4 regions of the Mesorhizobium sp. M1399 genome follow, and region 1 is predicted to be linked to each of the others. Evidence: predicted binding sites of a transcription regulator. Region 1 holds the regulator's gene; each other region holds the start of a gene.
What was found. Region 1 encodes PhoB, which activates phosphate uptake and scavenging genes when phosphate is short. Its sites were predicted from a motif close to TGTCATNNANCTGTCAT; they were not measured.
Positions count from the first base shown of each region.

Region 2: the regulator PhoB is predicted to act here: its motif matches at 1,214-1,230, upstream of NKH05_RS03500 (inorganic phosphate transporter).
Region 3: the regulator PhoB is predicted to act here: its motif matches at 1,929-1,945, upstream of NKH05_RS19520 (esterase-like activity of phytase family protein).
Region 4: the regulator PhoB is predicted to act here: its motif matches at 2,694-2,710, upstream of olsB (l-ornithine N(alpha)-acyltransferase).

Region 1 covers NZ_JAMYKZ010000025.1:9,882-14,796, forward strand. Annotated here, with positions in the region: gene pstC (phosphate ABC transporter permease subunit PstC) at 1-40, shown strand, start outside; gene pstA (phosphate ABC transporter permease PstA) at 44-895, shown strand; gene pstB (phosphate ABC transporter ATP-binding protein PstB) at 892-1,695, shown strand; gene phoU (phosphate signaling complex protein PhoU) at 1,728-2,435, shown strand; gene phoB (phosphate regulon transcriptional regulator PhoB) at 2,452-3,141, shown strand; gene NKH05_RS29340 (ROK family protein) at 3,151-4,395, opposite strand; gene xylF (D-xylose ABC transporter substrate-binding protein) at 4,682-4,915, shown strand, end outside.
Region 2 covers NZ_JAMYKZ010000002.1:205,215-210,129, reverse strand. Annotated here, with positions in the region: gene NKH05_RS03510 (efflux RND transporter periplasmic adaptor subunit) at 1-476, opposite strand, end outside; gene NKH05_RS03505 (TetR/AcrR family transcriptional regulator) at 627-1,163, shown strand; gene NKH05_RS03500 (inorganic phosphate transporter) at 1,284-2,888, shown strand; gene NKH05_RS03495 (transporter) at 2,973-3,998, shown strand; partial or broken gene NKH05_RS03490 (patatin-like phospholipase family protein) at 4,023-4,915, opposite strand, start outside.
Region 3 covers NZ_JAMYKZ010000010.1:237,266-242,180, reverse strand. Annotated here, with positions in the region: gene NKH05_RS19530 (sugar ABC transporter substrate-binding protein) at 1-767, opposite strand, end outside; gene NKH05_RS19525 (TIM barrel protein) at 809-1,798, opposite strand; gene NKH05_RS19520 (esterase-like activity of phytase family protein) at 2,045-3,523, shown strand; gene NKH05_RS19515 (L,D-transpeptidase) at 3,671-4,459, opposite strand; gene NKH05_RS19510 (MATE family efflux transporter) at 4,659-4,915, shown strand, end outside.
Region 4 covers NZ_JAMYKZ010000006.1:359,938-364,852, forward strand. Annotated here, with positions in the region: gene acuI (acrylyl-CoA reductase (NADPH)) at 1-247, shown strand, start outside; gene NKH05_RS13260 (hybrid sensor histidine kinase/response regulator) at 336-2,624, shown strand; gene olsB (l-ornithine N(alpha)-acyltransferase) at 2,774-3,649, shown strand; gene NKH05_RS13270 (trimeric intracellular cation channel family protein) at 3,659-4,291, opposite strand; gene NKH05_RS13275 (TetR/AcrR family transcriptional regulator) at 4,367-4,915, shown strand, end outside.

The sequences.
Region 1 (4,915 bases):
CTATATGCTGATGCGGATCGACGCCCGTACGGGAGCCTGACCGATGTCGACATCCTCATCGCTCCACAGCCGCCGCAAAGCCAGAAATTCGGTGATGATGGCGCTTTGCGTCGTCGCCGCCGGCATCGGGCTTGCCTGGCTGGCGCTCATTCTCGGTGCACTGGTCTATAAGGGCACAGCCGGGCTTTCGTTCGCGGTCTTCACCGAGATGACGCCACCGCCAGGCGAGGCCGGCGGCCTGCTCAATGCAATCGCGGGCAGCCTGCTGATGACGATCATCGCCGTTGTCGTCGGCACGCCGATCGGCGTGCTGGCGGGAACCTACATGGCCGAATATGGGCGTTTCTCGCGCATCACCACCGTCGTGCGCTTCATCAACGACATCCTGTTGTCGGCGCCGTCGATCATCATCGGCTTGTTCGTCTATGAGTTGATGGTGCGGCCAATGGGGCATTTCTCGGCCATAGCCGGCGCCGTTGCGCTTGCCATCCTGGTCATTCCGGTGGTCGTGCGCACCACTGAAGACATGCTCAACCTGGTGCCGAACGCGTTGCGTGAAGCCGGCGCCGCGATCGGCGCGCCGCGCTGGGTGGTGATCCGTTCGGTCGCCTACCGCGCCGCATTGTCCGGCATCGTCACCGGCATATTGCTGGCGATAGCACGCATTTCCGGCGAGACGGCGCCGCTGCTCTTCACCGCGCTCAACAACCAGTTCTGGAGCAGCAATATCAACGCGCCGATGGCCAGCCTGCCGGTGACCATCTTCCAGTTCGCTCTCAGCCCTTACGAGGAATGGCAGCAACTGGCGTGGAGCGGCGCACTCATAATCACCCTGACGGTTCTGGGCTTGAGCATCCTCGCCCGCAGCCTTACCGGACGCAGAGAGGACAGATGACACAGATGTTGTCCGCGGACATGACGATGACCGAGACGGTCGCCGAGAAGACGAAGATCGAGGTCAAGAACCTCAACTTCTACTACGGCCAGAGCAAGGCGTTGAAGGACATCACCTTGTCGCTGCCCGAGCGCAGCGTCACTGCCTTCATCGGCCCTTCGGGCTGCGGGAAATCGACGCTGCTGCGTGTGTTCAACCGCATCTACGAACTCTACCCGAAGCAGACAGCCGAGGGCCAGGTGCTGCTCGACGGCAAGAACATTCTCGACCGCTCGCAGGACCTCAATCTCCTGAGGACCAAGATCGGCATGGTGTTCCAGAAGCCGACGCCGTTCCCGATGTCGATCTACGAGAACATCGCCTTCGGCGTCAGGCTTTATGAGAATCTGGGCAAGTCCGAAATGGACGGCCGCGTCGAACAAGCGTTGAAGCGGGCCGCGCTGTGGGGCGAGGTCAAGGACAAGCTCAACGCCAGCGGCTTGAGCCTGTCAGGCGGCCAGCAGCAGCGGCTTTGTATTGCCCGCACCGTGGCGGTGAAGCCGGAAGTCATTCTGCTCGACGAGCCGGCTTCGGCACTCGACCCGCTGTCGACCGCCAAGATCGAGGAACTGATCGACGAATTGCAAGCCGACTACACGATCGTCATCGTCACCCACAACATGCAGCAGGCGGCGCGCGTATCGCGCCAGACCGCCTTCATGTATCTGGGTGAACTGGTAGAGTTCGACCGGACCGAGAAGATCTTCACGTCGCCCCGCGAGAAGCGCACGCAGGATTACATCACCGGCCGCTTCGGCTGAGCCGTTCCGATCACGCATATGAGGACAGGACCATGGGCGAACACACAGTCGCTTCTTTCGACGAGGATCTCGAGCAGATCAGCAAGCTGATCCGCGACATGGCCGACCTCGCCGGTTCGATGGTCGGCGGGGCGACCAAGGCCCTGTTGAATTCTGACAACGTGCTGGCGCAACGCGTCGTTTCCGACGATGCCATCATGGATGCGCGTCAACGCGAACTGGACGACCGCGCCATCACCCTGATCGCCAAGCGCCAGCCGATGGCCCACGATCTGCGCCATGTCGTCGGGGCGATCCGCATGGCCGGCGATCTCGAACGCATCGGCGACCTTGCCAAGAATATCGCCAAGCGTGTGAGTGCGGTCGGCCTTAGCGTCACACCGCGCGACCTATCGCATTCCATCGATGCGATGGCGCAGCTGGTGCTCATCCAGGTGCAGGGCGTCATCGAGGAGTATGCTGCAGGCGATGCGGCCGCGTTGGCCAAGCTACGCGCCGCCGACGAGCGCATCGACGTCAAATATACGTCGGTGTTCCGCGAACTGTTGACCTACATGATGGAAGACCCGCGCAACATCACCGCTTGCACGCATCTGCTGTTCTGCGCCAAGAATCTGGAGCGGATCGGCGACCATGTCACCAACATCGCCGAAAATGCGTATTATGTGCTGACCGGCGAGCAATTGCCGGTCAATCGTCCGAAGCAAGACGAAACGACAATGTCCGCACCGGCGACATGATGGGGGTGCCCAGCCGATGATCGCACCACGCATAATGGTGGTGGAGGACGAGGAGCCGTTGGGTGTGCTGCTCCGCTACAATCTCGAATCCGAAGGCTACCAGGTCGAGGTGGTGACACGCGGCGACGAAGCCGAGATCCGTTTGCAGGAGAATGTGCCCGATCTTCTGGTGCTCGACTGGATGATACCAGCGGTTTCCGGCATCGAGCTCTGCCGCCGGTTGCGGGTGCGCCCCGAAACCGAACGGCTGCCGATCATCATGCTGACCGCGCGCGGCGAGGAGAGCGACCGGGTACGCGGTCTTTCGACCGGCGCCGACGACTATCTGGTCAAACCGTTTTCGACACCGGAATTCATGGCCAGGGTCAAGGCGCTGCTGCGCCGCGCCAAGCCGGAAGTGCTGTCCAGCGTGCTGAAGGTCGGCGACATCGTGCTCGATCGCGAATCGCACAGGGTGTATCGCAAGAAGACCGAGATCCGGCTCGGGCCGACCGAATTCCGGTTGCTCGAATTCATGATGCGGCATCCGGGCCGCGTCTTCTCGCGCAGCCAGTTACTCGATAATGTCTGGGGCGAGACGATCTATATCGACGAACGCACCGTCGACGTGCATGTCGGGCGGCTGCGCAAAGCCGTCAACAACGGCCGCATGCCTGATGTCATCCGCACCATCCGCGGTGCCGGCTACGCGATCAGGGAAGATTGACCCGCCCAGTCAGGCTACGTTCTTTCTGACGCCGGGCCTCATTTGCGCGCCCGGCGCGAAAATCTGCTGGTCGACGAAGCTTAACGCCCGCATTGCACAGCCTTCGCGGATCAGCGGCAATTCGTTCGGCTCGGTATCGAAGGAGATCGAGCCCGAATGCTGGCCGCCGGCGGTCTGGGCGATGGCCTTCCGCAAGGCCGGCTCGATCAGATCAAAGGCGGCGGCACTGGCGCCGACCATTGCGACCGGTGCCGGATCGATCAGCGCGAACAGCGAGCCGAGACCGAAACCCAGCGCTTCGCCGGCCTTGCGGTAGGCTTCGCGTTCCGGCCCGTCCTTCTCGCGCGCCCGAACCGCCAGCGCGCGCATGTCGGCGTCGCTGACGTCGGCGACCGGTTGGCTGTCTTCGCTCATCTGCGTGGCGTTGCGCCAGATGGCGTAATTGCCGGCATAGGCCTCGATGCAGCCGCGCCGCCCGCAACGGCAGAGCGCGCCGCCCGGACGATGGATCATGTGGCCAAACTCGCCGCCCGAGGAATGCGTGCCGGTGAACAGCTCGCCCTTCAACACCAGCCCCATGCCGATGCCGTGCGAAAGCAGGATGGCGATGAAGTCGTCGCGATAGCGATCCGGATCGCGCCAGCGCAAAGCCACCGCCATCATATTGCAGTCGTTCTCCACCGTGGCCGGGATGCCGAATTCATCTTCCAGCATGTCGGCAAAGGCGATGTCCGTCTGGGGCGTGATCGGCGACCACAGCATGGCGCGTGCAGGGGAGTCGGTAATTCCCTGAATCGCCAGGGCGATGCGGGCGACACTGCGGACGTCAAGATCTGGATCGTCCAGCCGGCGCCGGACGATGGCCATGCATTCGCGGATCAGTTCGTCGCGCGGCATGGTCAGCGTGTCCAGCCGGCGCTGTTCCTCGGCGACCACCTGCCCCGCATAGTCGATGATGGCGGCCGACAGGAAATTCAGCGACAACACCACGGTCAGCACCGCCGCCGCTTCCGGATTGAGGGCGAGGCCGACCTGCGGACGACCGCGTTTCAACGAAACGGGTTCGCTTGCCTTGCTCTCGGCGAGGATGCCTTCCCGTATCAGGTCGGAGGAGATCGCCGATATGGTCGAATGGCTGAGGCCGGTGGTTGCGGCGATCTCCGTACGCGATGGCTGGCCGGCCCGGCGCACGGCCGAGATCACCATCGCCCGGTTGCGCCGGCGCAAATCGTCATGGCGGATTCCGACCGACATCGTTTTGCTTTCCTCCCGGTTTGCCGCGGCCGCTCATGAACCGGAAGCCGTCGGTAATGCCGACAAATAGTGTCGGATGAGGCAAATAGTGTCAGATGCAGGTGGCGCTGTCATCGTTTATTCCGAAGCTCGAAAAAAGTCGCAGCAACATCAAAATCCATCAGAATCGATGTTGACAGCAGCGGGAGATCGGGCCAGTATTTTTTCGAGGCTCGAAAAAATTAGCGCCTCTAAGCTGGCCTTTGGGGCCAATTGGTCACGCCGTACGCGGCGCAGGGAGGATATGATGAAGAAATTCACGACCGCCATTCTGGCGGGTGTCGCCATGACGCTGGCGCTTGCGTCGGTGGCGCAGGCTAAAGACAAGGTCATCGGCGTTTCCTGGTCGAACTTCCAGGAAGAGCGCTGGAAGACCGACGAAGCCGCAATGAAGGCGGCCATCGAGGCTGCCGGCGACAAGTATATCTCCGCCGACGCACAGTCCAATCCGGGCAAGCAGCTCACCGACGTCGAGAGCCTG
Region 2 (4,915 bases), on a different contig from region 1:
GCTTGCAGCTTGTTTACCTGCGCGGAGGAGACCGATGCTGCCGCCTGCGCCGTGTCCAGCGTAGCGTCGGTGCCGACCCCGCGCTTCTGCAGCTCAAGAGCGCGCATCAGCGTCGTCTGGTCGGATGTGGCTTGCGCCTTCGACGCCACGAGGTCGGCCCGCTCGACGGCATCGTCGAGCTGCAGCAGCACGGCGTTGGCGGCGACCTTCTGATTGGCATGAAACTGGATGTCCTTGACGATACCCGCGGTTTCGACGGTCAGGTCGACGCCGCGCACGGCACTGACAGTACCGATCGCCTCGACGCCGGGCGTCCAGGACATCGGTTTGACGATGACCGTCGACACGGTCGCGGCCGGCGGCTTCATGGTGGCGAAAAACTGTTTGATCGCATTGTCGCGGAACAGGTTGAAGCCGACGATGCCGCCGCACACCAGCACGAGCAGAATGAAGGCGATGATGAAGCGCTTGATCACGAACAGTCCCCTCGGCCATGGCCCAGCATAACGGTCGGATGACCGGAACACATACCTGTGACTGGTCCCAATTTCAAATGACGGCAATCTTACTGTACCGTCTGGACGGTCTTGTCAATTCCGCTTAAGCTAATGAATGGGGAACGATTGATGAAGGCCCGCAGAACAAATTCGCGCGAGAAGATCCTCGCCGCCGCCGCCGACGTGGCGCGCGAGACGGGTCCCGGCAGCCTGTCGCTGGATGCGGTCGCCAGCCGTGCCGGCGTGTCGAAGGGTGGTCTTCTCTACAATTTCCCGACCAAGGCGAAATTGATGCAGGCGCTGGTGGAGGATTATCTCAGCGCGTTCCAACAGGCGCTTGAGGCCGCCCGCACCAACGGCGTCAGCGGTGAGAGCCCGCTTGCGGCCTATATCAGGCTTTCGGCCGAGCATGCCGAGGAGTCGAAACCGTCGGCGACCTGGATATTTTCGGCGATTGCCGAGGATCCCGATTTCCTGACGCCGATAAAATCGTTCAGGCGGCAAGTGTTCGAGCGGCTGAAGGAGGAGACGCCGAATCTCAAGGCGCTGCTGGTCTGCTATCTCGCTATCGAAGGGCTTCGCAGCATGAACCTGTTCGGTTCGGACATTCTCTCCGCCGACGAGCGCCGGTTGCTGATATCGACCCTGCTGGAGATCGCGGAATAGATCAGGAACCACCGTCCAGCACTATCTGCTCCAATCTCAAAGTGCTCTGCCGTCACACAGGCTTCATTGTGCCGACATAGCGTCCTCCCATTCTTTGCTGCAACGCAAGAGGAGTGGGGTATGGTCGATATTGTTTCCAGCGAAGCAGGAATTCCAAGGCCGGAGCATCCGCTCGACCGGCCAAACAGCACCGGCAAATGGTTTCTGCCGGCCTTTGCCGTCATCATCCTGGGCGGCCTTGCCTATGTCGGCTACGCGCTCAGCCAGGACCTGACCAGCACCGTCGCGGTGCCGTGGATTCTGCTTGGCCTGGCGCTGCTGATCGCGCTCGGCTTCGAATTCGTCAACGGTTTTCACGACACCGCCAATGCGGTGGCAACGGTGATCTACACCCATTCCATGCCGGCCGAGCTTGCAGTGATGTGGTCCGGCTTTTTCAACTTCCTCGGCGTGCTCACCGCCAGCGGGGCGGTCGCCTTCGGCATCATTTCGCTGTTACCGGTCGAACTGATCCTTCAGGTCGGATCGAGCTCCGGGCTGGCCATGGTCTTTGCGCTGCTGGTCGCAGCGATCATGTGGAACCTCGGAACCTGGTATCTCGGCCTGCCTGCCTCGAGCTCGCACACGCTGATCGGTTCGATCATCGGCGTCGGCCTCGCCAACCAGTTCACGGCGCCGGCCGGTTCCATCACCAGCGGCATCGACTGGTCGCAGGCAAGCAATGTCGGCCTGTCGCTTCTGATCTCGCCGCTGGTCGGGTTTTGCCTGGCTGGGCTGCTGCTTCTGGTGATGAAGCTGCTGGTCAGGAACCGCGAGCTTTACGAGGCGCCGAAGTCGAGCGCCCCGCCGCCGCTGTGGATCCGGGCGCTGCTTATCTTCACCTGCACCGGCGTCAGCTTTGCCCACGGCTCCAATGACGGGCAAAAGGGCATGGGCCTCATCATGCTCATCCTGATCGGCGTGGTGCCGACCGCCTTCGCGCTGAACCGCACGCCGGATATCAATTATCTCGAAGCCTACAAATCGGCGGCGACGCAGGTCGAAACGGTACTCGGCAAATACGTCAAGCCCGGCGTCGCCGTGACCGACGCGGCGACCGTGGTCGGTGACGCCGTTCGCACCAAGACCTGGAAGGACGAGACCACGCCTGCGCTGCAGAGCTTCATCCACGACACTAGCGCAATGTTGTCGCCCTATCCGTCCGTGGAAAAGCTGCCGACAACGCTGGTCAGCAACGCCCGCAACAACATCTATCTTATCGGTGAAGCGCTGAAACTGATCGACAAGAAGAAGCTGCTGCCGATGGAGGCCGACGACCTGAAGGCGGTGACGACCTATCACAAGGCGGTCGACAACGCGACGAAGTTCATCCCGCTCTGGGTCAAGGTCGCCATCGCGCTGGCGCTCGGCCTCGGCACCATGGTCGGCTGGAAGCGCATCGTCGTCACCGTCGGCGAGAAGATCGGCAAAAGCCATCTGACCTACGGCCAGGGTGCGTCCGCAGAGCTTGTTGCAATGGCGACCATCGCATCGGCCGACTATCTCGGCCTGCCGGTCTCGACCACCCATGTGCTGTCGTCGGGCGTTGCCGGCACCATGGCGGCGAACGGCTCGGGCCTGCAATGGTCGACAGTGCGCAACATGCTGATGGCCTGGATACTGACCCTTCCGGTCTCCATCTGTCTTGCCTTCGTGCTGTTCGTCATCTTCCGCCAGATATTCTGAGCGGGGATAGGACTTGGCCAGAATGTCGCGGCGCCGGCTCCGGCGCCGCCCAGATCCTGAACGTGCATTGTCTCGGCGGCGGCCATGAATGACGCATCGCATCTGACATTGCTTGCCGCGGACGACCAGCATCATGCCCCCGGGCTGGTCTGGGCCTATCATGCCGCTCCCGGCAAAGCTCCCGAATCGCTGGCGCCCCGGGACACAGAGGCCGCGCTGGCCTCACTGGACGGCTGGGTCTGGCTGCATGTCGACCTTGTCGACCGGCGCGCCCATTCCTGGGTCAGCCATGCCTGCGCGCTGCCGGCGTCGGCTCATGCAATCCTCGAAGGACATGAGGACAGCCTGGTGCTGGCGCATGAGAATGGCGTCGTCCACGGCATTTCCGCCGACCTGCATGGCGAGATCGCCCATCAGTCGACGACCATCGGCAGATTGCATTTTGCGGTCTCGGAGCGGCTGCTGGTCACCGGCCGCCGCCATCCGCTCGCGGCGGTGGAGGAAGTGCACACCGCCCTTGCCGCGGGGCTGCGGCCCGCCACAGCATTCGAGCTGTTCGAAACGCTGGTCATGGCTTTTTGCAAGACCACCAGCCTGCGGCTCGCCGCGGCGACGAAGCGGCTCGATGCGGTCGAGGACCATCTCGTGACCGAGCGACTTGCCGACGAAAGACGACAGCTGAAGGATGTGCGCCGCCTTGCCGTATCCTTGCATCGGCCGATCTCGGCCCTGGCAGCACTTTTCCAGGATGAAGACCGTTCCGCCTGGAACCTTTCCGCCGGCGCACATGAAGTTCTGCGCCGGCTTGCTGCCCGCCTGGAACGGCTCGACCGGGAGGTCGTCATGATCAACGACCGGGCAAGGCTGCTGCAGGAGGAGCTTGCGGCCGAGCTTGCCGACGAATCGAACCGCAGCCTCAAGGCGCTGGCGGTGATGAGCCCGCTGCTTTTGCCGGGCACCCTGATCGTCGGCATATTCGGCATGAACACCGGCGGGCTGCCATTCACCGACAGCCCCAGCGGCTTCATCCTGACGATGCTGCTCGCGGTCGGCGCGACCGGCCTGTTCTACTGGCTTTTGCTGCGCGCCGGCGCCAAACTGCGGTTCTGAGGCCGGTCAGGCGCGCGGCGCGCTTTAAGTCGGATCTTCGCGGTGCAGGTCGTGGATGGCGACGCCCTCGACATTGGTCGGCAGTGTCAGCCATTGGCGATGGCGCAGCGTCCGCTGCGTGTCTTCCAGCCCCATCTCCCAATGCTCGCGCATCGAGGTGCCCGAGAATTCGTAATCCTTGGCGTGCCCCTCATAGCCTTTGTGCTGGTAGATCAGGTGGACGATGTTGACCACGCCGGCATCCGATAGTCCGCGATCAATTCCTGCTCCCCTTCTTTCAGTAACTCGACGGGGACGCGCTTCAGCGCATCGAGCAGCTTCATCTTCAGCGCATGGATGCGCTGGAAGTTGTCGGTATTCTGGCGTGTGCGGCTTGAATACATGATGTCCTTGTGCCGTGACAGAACATCGGCCATGCCGCGCGGCAAGGCGCCGCGGGCGCTGAACAAATCGACCTGAAACACCAGCGAACTGCGGTCCTCTTCCTGGTCGAGCAAATACTGCAGCGGCGTGTTGGAGACGATGCCGCCGTCCCAATAATGCTCACCTTCGATGAGGATCGACGGGAAGGCCGGCGGCAGCGCGCCGCTTGCCATGACGTGCTCCGGCCCGATGCGCACCTTCTCGGTGTCGAAATAGACGAAATTGCAGGTCCTGACATTGACCGCGCCGACGCTGAGCCGCTTCTTGCCGTCATTGAGCACGTCGAAATCGATCAGGCTCTCCAGCGTCTCTTTAAGCTCGACGGTGTCGTAGAAGCTGGTAGCGCCCTCGGTGCCTGGCTGCTCGAACCACGGATTGGGATGGCGCGGCTTGAAAAAGCCGGGCTGGCCCATCGTCATCGTCATCCACGAGCTGGTGCGGTTGCGGATGTCCCGGTAGACGTCGCCCTCCGGCGTATAGGCCCAGATCTTGCG
Region 3 (4,915 bases), on a different contig from region 1:
GCTTCGACGATGCCCAGCGCCATGCCGTCATTATTGGCATAGAAGCCGATCAGGTCGGGGTGCTGCTGCAGGATATTGGTGGCCGCGTCGTAGGAGGTCTGGCGATCCCAGTTGCCCGGCACGCTGGCGACGACCTCGAACTTGCCGCCTTCAGTGATCGTGCTCTTGAAGCCGTCGGTGCGCTGGACGGCGGCGTAGACGCCGGCCTGGCCTTCGACGATGGCAACCTTGCCGCCATCCGGCCGGTTCTTGATGAACCATTTGGCGACACGCACACCATTGTCGCGCTGGACATTGCCGACATAGTACTCGGCCTGCGGGATGACCGCGTCATTGACGTTGACCACCGGCACGTTGGCGGCCCTGGCCTGTTCCATGATCGGCTGCAAATTGGAGTCGGTCTGCGGTGAAACGAGCAGCACGTTGTAGCCTTGCGTGACCAGGCCTTCGGCGATGGTGAGCTGGCCGAGCTGGTCGCCCTCGCTCTGCGCCGCCTGGTAGACGACGGGCACGCCGATGCGGTCGCCGAACGACTTGTAGCCCTCACCCAGCGAGCGCCAGTATTCGTTGGTCAGCGTCTTGGAGACCGCACCCGCCTTGGTGCCCTCGGGCAGCTTGGGGAAAGCCCCGAACTTGGCCTCGAGCTGCGACCAGTCGATGCGATCCTTCTCGGTGTCGGAATTGAGCGGCGCGAGATCCGCGGAAAACACCGAGCCGATGGACAGCGTCATCAGGGCAGCGGTAGCGGTGACGAGCAGAAATTTCATGGTCTTTCCTCCCTTGTTGAAAAACGGTGATGGCGCCGGCCTCAGCTGTCCGGCCCGAGCATGGCTTCCTGGATGATGGCCTGCGACGCGACCGCGTCCTGACGATCGACGGCGGCTGACAGGCGGTTGTCCTTTTCCAGCCGCTCGACGACGCGCAGCATGCGCTTGACGGTGGCGATGTTGACTTCGCATTCGTGGACGGGATCGAGCCCGGTCATGTCGGGGAACGTGTCGAAGTAGATGGCCCCGGCATAGCCGTCGCGGCGGATCTGCCTGAGCAGCTCGATCGTCTGCAGCGTGTGCACGGCACCGACCATCAGGCCGTCGTCGCGCTTGGCGTAGCCGTCGTTGAGGTGCACGCCGAGCAGCTTGCTGTGCCGTGCTATGAGGGCGGCAGCGAAAGCCGGCTGCTCGTCGGCATAGAGCACGTGAGCGAAATCGAGCGTCACGCCGAGATTGGGCAGGCCGATCTCGCGGATCGCCAGCAATGTCGTCGCCGCATCGGGCATCAGGCTATAGGAGCGCGGCTCGTTGGGTTTGTATTCAAGGCTAATCTGGCAGCCCGGATCATGCGCCGCTACTTCACGAATGCCATCGATTTCGTGTTGCCAAAGTGTTGCGTAGTCAGCCTGGAAGGCGTAGTCGAAGCCATCCTGCCCGAGCCACAATGTCATCAGGCTGGCGCCGGCCTCGCGCGCGGCGTCGATGCCGGCCTTGGTCAGGTCGATGGCCTCGCGGCGAACGGAAGGATCCGGATTGGTGAAGGCGCCGAGCTTGAAGGCCGGATTAGAGTAGTAGCGCATGGCGAAGCCATTGATGGAAAGCCCGAGATCGCCGAGTTTGCGCGCCATTTCCGCAGGTTTTTCATCGACATGATCGGGGAAGTTGAGGTCGAGATCGGTCAATTCCGCAACCTTCGCCGCACGCGCCGCCATTTGCAGCATGGACGGTTTACCAACAAGATCAGGCCACTCGGCCTGTGGCCGCGAGGCAAAGGAATTGAGGCGGGTGGCGAAACGACAGACTGTCATCGGTGATCTTTCATTGTCATAACTTCACACAAGAATGGTTATTTGTAAAGTTATTAATTGCTCTTTCGATAGCAACGATTCGCCATGCACAGGCCAGTTGCGACCACACGAGGCCAGGCAAGCGCAGCACTGTCACGCAAGTATCATGTTCGCGTCCTAGATCGCTTCTCCGAAGGCTTTCGCGGCATTCTCGATGCGACGCGGCGCTTTTCAGATCCCGGCAGCTTTGTCTCAAAGAGGATATCCATGAAAAACCTGCACCGAACCGCGCCCCTCGCTGTCGCGCTCGCGATGTTCACCGCCTTGAGTCCGGCCTTGGCGGAAAACGCCGCGACCGTCGGCGGCGCCAACTTCGTCAACAAGGGCCTGGTCGGCGTCGGCCGCATCCCGGCCAGCCAGAAAGACAGGTTCGGCGAGACATTTGGCTCCGGCTCGGGCATGGCGATTGACGCTGCCGGCTGGACGCATGGCGCCGATGGCTACAAGGGCTCGCTATGGCTGCTGCCGGACCGCGGCTACAATGTCGTCGGCACCACCGATTACCGTCCGCGCCTCAACACGATCGCCCTCGAGTTCGCCCCGATCGCGCCGGGTGCAGTGCCAGCCGCCGGCCAGGAACAGTCGGGCCTCAAGGCAACGCTAGCCGACACCATGCTTTTGACCGACGACAAGGGCATCGATGCAACCGGCCTAGATCCGCTCAACGGCGTGCGCGCAGCGACCGACGACATGCCGATCCTGCCCGAAGCCAACGGCAAGCTCGCGCTCGATAACGAGGCGATCGTGCGGCTGCCCGACGGCACCATGTTCATCTCGGACGAATATGGTCCGAACATCTACCACTTCTCCGCCGATGGGCGTCTGATGTCGGCAACGCAGCCACCGGCGGCGCTTGTCCCGATGCGTCATGGAACGCCGAACTTCGCGTCCAACAATCCGGGACCTGGCGCGGCAGACCCAGATCCGAAGGATCCCGAAACCGGCCGCCAGAACAACCAGGGCCTCGAAGGCATGGCACTGACGCCCGACGGCAAGTTCCTGATCGCGGTGCTGCAATCGGCCCCCAGGCAGGATGGCGGCGATTCCGCTTCGACGCGCCAGAACACGCGCGCGCTGGTCTACGATGCCTCGGATCCGGCCCAACTCAAGCTTGCGCATGAATATGTTGTGCCGCTGCCGGTGTTCACCGATGCCAAGGGCAAGACCAAGATTGCCGCGCAGAGCGAAATCGTGGCTCTGTCGGACAAGACCTTCCTGATGCTGGCGCGCGACAGCGGCAACGGCCAGGGGGTGAAGGGCGACACCTCGCTCTATCGCGAGATCAGCGTCGTCGATGTGTCGGTGGCAACCGACATCGCCGGCACCGAGTTCGACAAGGACAAGCCGGTTGCGCCCAAAGGTGAGCTCGATCCCTCGGTGACGCCGGCCAAGCTGACGCCGTTCATCGACATCAACGACAAGACCGAGCTCGGCCGCTTCGGGCTGCACAATGGCGCGCCCAATGACCGCAACAACCTTTCGGAGAAGTGGGAGGCGATGTCGGTGGTGAGCGTCCTCGATCCAACACGGCCCGACGACTATTTCCTGTTCGTCGCCAACGACAATGACTTTCTCACCCAGGACGGCTTCCAGGTCGGCGCGGCCTACAAGGCCGAAGATGGCGCCGATGTCGACACGATGTTCCTGGTCTATCAGGTCACGCTTCCAGGCCTCGCCGGGAAGTAGCGACACCCCCAGGCAGGGGGCCGCGCCTAACGCGTCCGCCTGCCTGGCACGATCGAACGGTCGGGCCCTTCAGTTGCGGCTCGCCGGCACAAGGATTGTGTTCTAGTGGGTTTGCAAAACCTAAGACTGACGATCCGTCGAAGGCACTTACCTCAACATCTCCGCGTCCTTTGGCACGCCCGCATCGATCGGCTCGGCCGTCCTGTCCGACACGGCGGCGATCTTCCCGGCGGCCGACAGGTTCGGGCGCACGAAGACCGGCGCGACGCCGTCGACGCGGCTGTAGAGGTCGATAATGTCCTGATTCATGAAGCGCACACAGCCGGAGGAAGCGTTCTTCCCGATGGAATCCCACTCCGGCGTGCCGTGCAGCCGGTACATCGTGTCCTTGCCGTCGCGGAAGAGATATAGCGCGCGTGCGCCCAGCGGGCTGTGCGGGCCGGGCGGCATGCCGTCCTTGTATTTCGCCAGTTCCGGCCGGCGCTGGATCATCTCTGGCGGCGGCGTCCAGACCGGCCACTTCTTCCTCGCCTGAACCACAGCGCTGCCGGTCCATCCGAAACCGGCCTTGCCGAGGCTGACGCCATAGCGAATTGCCTTGCCGCCGTCGCGCACCAGATAGAGGAAGTGCTCGGAGGTATCGACGACGATCGTGCCGGGTTTTTCTCCGGTCGGATCGGACACGATTTGGCGCACGAATTTCGGATCGACCTTGGCTACCGGGATTGCCGGCAGTTGATAGCCCTCGTCGACGCGCGCCGCATACATACTTGCGGCATCGCCGAAAGCCGGATCGCTTGGCGCCGCGGTCACTGGCGGCGCCGCTACGTCCGTCGTGGTGCACGCCGAAAGAGCCACGGAGGCCGCGCCCAAAGCGGATGCACCAAGAAACGCACGCCGGTTCAGGCGCTCAAAAAACAGCGGAATATCGGACATGAACCCCCGGCTTGCCCATGAGATCCAGGAAAGATGCGGCCCCACGCGTGCAGGATCAATATACGATTCCGGAAGCTTTGAGAACATGATTGGATCAAGGCACGCCAGGCGGAATTCGCAACGCTGCGTCGACCTGTCTCGTTAAATCGGCAATCATTGCGGACCGGACTCAAGATAAGCCTTCGCCGAGTTGCCTGCCATGGACGACAAGATGCCCGCACGCCGGCGGACCAGCGACCTCACCAGTGGACCTATCCCGCGTACATTGCTGCTGTTCGCCCTGCCGGTGCTCGGCTCCAATGTTCTGCAGTCGCTCAACGGCTCAATCAATGCCGTCTGGGTCGGTCGTTTCCTCGGCGAAGCGGCGCTGACCGCCACGTCCAATGCCAACCTCGTGCTGTTTCTCATCCTCGGCACCGTCTTCGGCATCGGCATGGCGGCGACCATCCTGGTCGC
Region 4 (4,915 bases), on a different contig from region 1:
CGCCGGCGGCATGGACCTGCCGGCAAGCGTCGCCCCGTTCATCCTGCGCGGCGTCTCGCTGCTCGGCATCGATTCGGTGATGGCGCCCAAGGCGGTCCGCATCGAGGCCTGGCGCCGCATCGGCACCGATCTCGATCACGCAAAGCTTGCCAGCCTGTCGACGAGCATCGGCTTCGACGGCATCATCGGCGCCGCGCATGACATCGTCGAGGGCAAGATCCGCGGCCGCGTGGTGGTGGACATGTGAGGCTCCAAAGGGAAAAAAAGAGCGCGACCGCTAAAATTCGAACGATCAACCACAACCTTCAATAAGCTCTGTCTGGCAGGAATTCCGTATGATTGCGGAACCCGGCATCAGAGAGGCGGAACCAGCCGAACGGGCCGACCGGGCGGCCCCCGAGGCGTCAGGGCGGCAGCTTGTCGCCGCGCCGCCGCTGGCGCCGGAATTGCCGGACGCCAACCGCCACGGCCTGCCCTTCCTGACTCTCGTCGCCATCGTCGTGCTGGCAGGCCTGTCGCATCTGACCGGAGCGCCGATCTTCATCACCATTGGCCTTTTGGCGACAGCCATCGCCGGGCTCGCCATGCATCTGCGCAACAGGCGCACCCAGCGTCGCGCGGTGGCCCTGCTCGATGCCACGACCGCCCGCAGTCGCGCCGAGATCGAGACGCTGGCCGACCGCATGTGGGAGATGCAGGAGAGCGAGGAGCGCTTTCGCGGTCTGATCGATGCACTCGGCGATCTCGTCGTCCACCGCGACCGCGACGGCCATATCGTCTACGCCAACAAGGTTTTCGCCGACCTTGTCGAAACCGACCAGCGCGACCTCGCCGGCAAGACCCTGGCGGAACTAGGCATCGATGTCGGCATCGTTCCCGACGCCGCCTTTTCCGACCATGAATGCCTGAGTTCCACTGATGTCGCCATTCGCACGCCGGACGGCCCACGCTGGTTCTCTTGGATCGAGCTGTCGGTGCGCGACAAGGACAGCGGCGCCGTTTCGCATCGCGCCATCGCCCGTGACATCACCGCCCGCAAACGCGCCGAATCCTCGCTGATCACCGCCCGCGAACGGGCCGAATATGCGAGCCAGGCCAAATCGCGCTTCCTCGCCACCGTCAGCCACGAGATACGCACGCCGATGAACGGCATCATGGGCATGGCCCGGCTTCTCGCCGACACCAGCCTTTCGCCCGAGCAGCGGACCTATGTCGGCGCCATCTCGACCTCGGCCAGCGCGCTGCTGGCGCTGATCGAGGACCTGCTCGACTATTCCAAGATCGAGGCCGGCCGCTTCGATCCCGAACCGCAACCGATGTCGGTGCGCGAGATCGCCGACAATGTCATCGAGCTTTTGGCGGCGCGGGCTTTTGCCAAGGATATCGGCCTCGGCTGCCATGTCGAACCCGACGTGCCGCAGCTGATCACCGCCGACCCCGGCAGGGTCAGGCAGGTGCTGCTCAACCTTATCGGCAATGCCGTCAAGTTCACCGACAGCGGCGGCGTCCTGGCAAGCATCGGCCGCGTCCGCACCGAAACCACCAACCGCATCCGCTTCACCATCACCGACACCGGCCCCGGTCTGCGCGAGGAGGACATGGAGCGCATCTTCGAGGACTTCGAACAGGCTGACGGCACCTCGACCCGTACGCATGGTGGTGCCGGCCTCGGTCTCGCGATTTCCAAGCGCCTGGTGACGGCGATGGGCGGCACTATCTCGGTGTCGAGCCGGCTTGGCCAGGGATCCGAATTCGTCTTCGAGATTCCCGCTATTTCCGCCGTCGAGGCGCTGCAGATCCGCCAGAACGCGCTGTTGGGCCGGCATGCGGTAATCGTGTCGAAGAACCTGGTCGAGGCCGAAGCCATCGCCCGCACCATTCGCGCCAATGGCGGAACGGTCGATCTGGCCGCCGCCGCCGCCCAGGCCGCCCCTTTCGCCGAGGGCTGCAACGTGCTTCTGGTCGATGCTGCCATGGAGCAAAGCGACGGCAGGCTGCTCAGGCGCCTGCGCCAGAGCGGATTTGTCGATTGCGAGGCGGTGACGCTGATCGCGCCGACCGACCGCGGCATGCTTGGCGAGTTCCGTGCCAACGGTTACGCCACCTTCCTGGCGAGGCCGGTGCGCGGCGAGACATTGCTGCGCGTGCTTTTGACCAGCCACGCACCGGTCATCGCCGAGCCGCAACCGCAAAAGCGCGGCGCGCAGGCTGGGCACGCCATTGGCGGCCGCCAGCAGGGCCTGTCGGTGCTGATCGCCGAGGACAACGACATCAACGCCATGCTGGCCCGCGCCACCCTCCTGAAGGCCGGGCATCGGGTGAAAGTGGTCGGCAACGGCAAGGCCGCGGTCGAGGCGGTCATCAGCACCGGCCATAAGCACCGCTACGACGTGGTGCTGATGGACCTGCATATGCCTGTCATGGACGGGCTGGACGCCATCGCCGCCATCCGCCGCCATGAGGAGGAGACCGCGGTTCCGCCGGTGCCGATCATGGTGCTGTCGGCCGACAGCCAGGAAAAGACCCGCCACGCCGTGCTCGCCCACGGTGCGAGCGGCTTCGTCACCAAGCCGCTCGACCCTGATGCCCTGGTTCATGCGGTTGAAGGGCAAGTGGCCGCTTGAGGCACAACATAGACGGTCGATAGATTACCCAGCCGACGAAGTATTGCCCGCAGAGCCGTATCACGGTACTGTCACAATCCTGTTGCACCTACACCGTATCCCCGTGCCAAGAGGGATGGCTCGAAGGAGAATCACTCGTGCATACAGTCATGCCGGAATGTGATGCTCGGCCGAACGCCAGCGGGCCTTTGCTCGTCGGCCGGAACGCCGATGCCGTCATAAAAGGCGCATCGCTCGGCCGCATCGGCAATCTCGAAGTGCGGCTCGCCCGCAACGAGGCCGAGATCGCCGCCGCGCAGGAAGTGCGCTACCGGGTGTTCTACGACGAGCTTGGTGCCAGGAAGGACCTGTTCCAGATGCAGGACCGCCGCGATGCCGACCGCTTCGATCCCCTCTGCGACCATCTGCTGGTCTTCGATACTTCGCTTTCCGGTCCCGAGCATCGCCGCATCGTCGGCACCTACCGCCTGCTGCGGCAGGAGATTGCCGCGGCGGCGGGCGGCTTCTATTCCGAAGGCGAATTCGAGTTGACCAAGCTGATCGCGCGACATCCCGGCCAGCGCTTCCTCGAGCTCGGCCGCTCCTGCGTTCTGCCGGAATACCGCTCCAAGCGCACCATCGAGGCGCTGTGGCAAGGCATCTGGGCCTATATCAATCATTACGGCATTGGCGTGATGACCGGCTGCGCGTCGTTCCACGGCACCGTGCCGGCGGCACATGCAGAGGCGCTGACCTATCTTGCCCACCACTGCCGGACGAATTCATCGTGGGACGTGCGTGCCGTCGCCGGGCGCTATTGTTCGATGGATCTGATGCCGATCGAAGCCGTTAACACCAAGGCGGCGATCGCCGCGATGCCGCCGCTGGTCAAGGGCTATCTGCGCGTCGGCGCGCGCATCGGCGACGGTTGCGTCATCGACCGTGAATTCTCGACGGTCGACGTGTTCGTGGTGATGCCGGTCAAGGAGATCGGTGCCCGCTACGTCAATTATTATGGCGGGGAAGCGCAGCGGTTTGCAGCCTGACACCTTAAATCAGGGAATATCTTCCGGACGCCGGCCAGGCTTGCTTTTGTAGGACGGAAAGGCCCAGCCGAATTTCAGCGCGCCGCCGCGTACGCAGAAAGCCGCCATGAAACCTGCCAGGCCCGACGCAAGCGGCGGCAGTCCGGCGAAATCGCCAAGTGTGTAGAGGCCGGCGCCGGCAAGCGCTGCGGTAACGTAGATTTCCGGTCTCAGGAGCACCGAAGGCTCGCCTGTCAACAGATCGCGCAGAATGCCGCCAAGGGTTGCGGTGAGCATGCCGGTGACGATCGAAACTGCAGGTGACCCGGTGATCGTCAGCCCCTTGGCCGCGCCAATCACCGAAAATGCGGCAAGACCTATGGCGTCGAGCCAGAGCAGCAATTTGTAGCGCGACTCGAAACGATGTGCGCTGAAGAAGACGACGACCGCCACCGCCGCACAGATTAGCACATAGTCGCGGTTTCCCACCCAGAACACGGGCACGTTGAGGATGACGTCGCGAAACGTTCCGCCCCCGATGCCGGCAACGCTAGCCAGAAACAGGTAACCGATAATGTCGAGCTGTTTGCGCGAGGCGGCCAGCGCACCGGTCGCCGCGAAGACGGCGACGCCGGCATAGTCGAGAAGCTCGATCGGGTTCATGGAGGGAATAATGAAATACCGAGTGGGGAATAGCGAGTGGCTCCTGCGAATCTGGATTGACTCCAGATAAATTAAATGATTGAATTGTTCATTCAATTATTTGGGTGGACGTCTATGTCCCCTCGCCGCTACAGCATGGCTTCCCGGACTGCCGCCTTCGCCAAGACGAGGCAGCGCATTCTCGACGCGACAATCAAGCTGCACACCCAGAACGGCATCTTTGGCACGACTTGGAAGGATATCGCTACGGAAGCCGATGTCGCCGTTGGCACCGTCTACAAGCATTTTCCTACTCTGGATGACCTGGTGCCGGCGTGCGGCGAATTGCTGATGGAGCGCCTGCGTCCTCCGTCGCCCGAAGCAGTGAGGGAGATAATCGGCGACGCGACCGATCCTGAAGAACGGCTACGCCGGGTCGCCAACGAGCTGTTCGCCTTCTACCAACGTGGCGGACGGCATCTCGAAAGCGACCTGCGCGAGCGCGAGCTTCCGGCCATGCGGGAATGGGAGGAATACCTGCGACACATGGTGGCCGGATTCGTGCGTGAGGCACTGGCGCACGACGGTCCGGGCGATGATGTCGTGCAGGCAATCAGCTTTCTATTCGACTTTCCGACGTTCAAC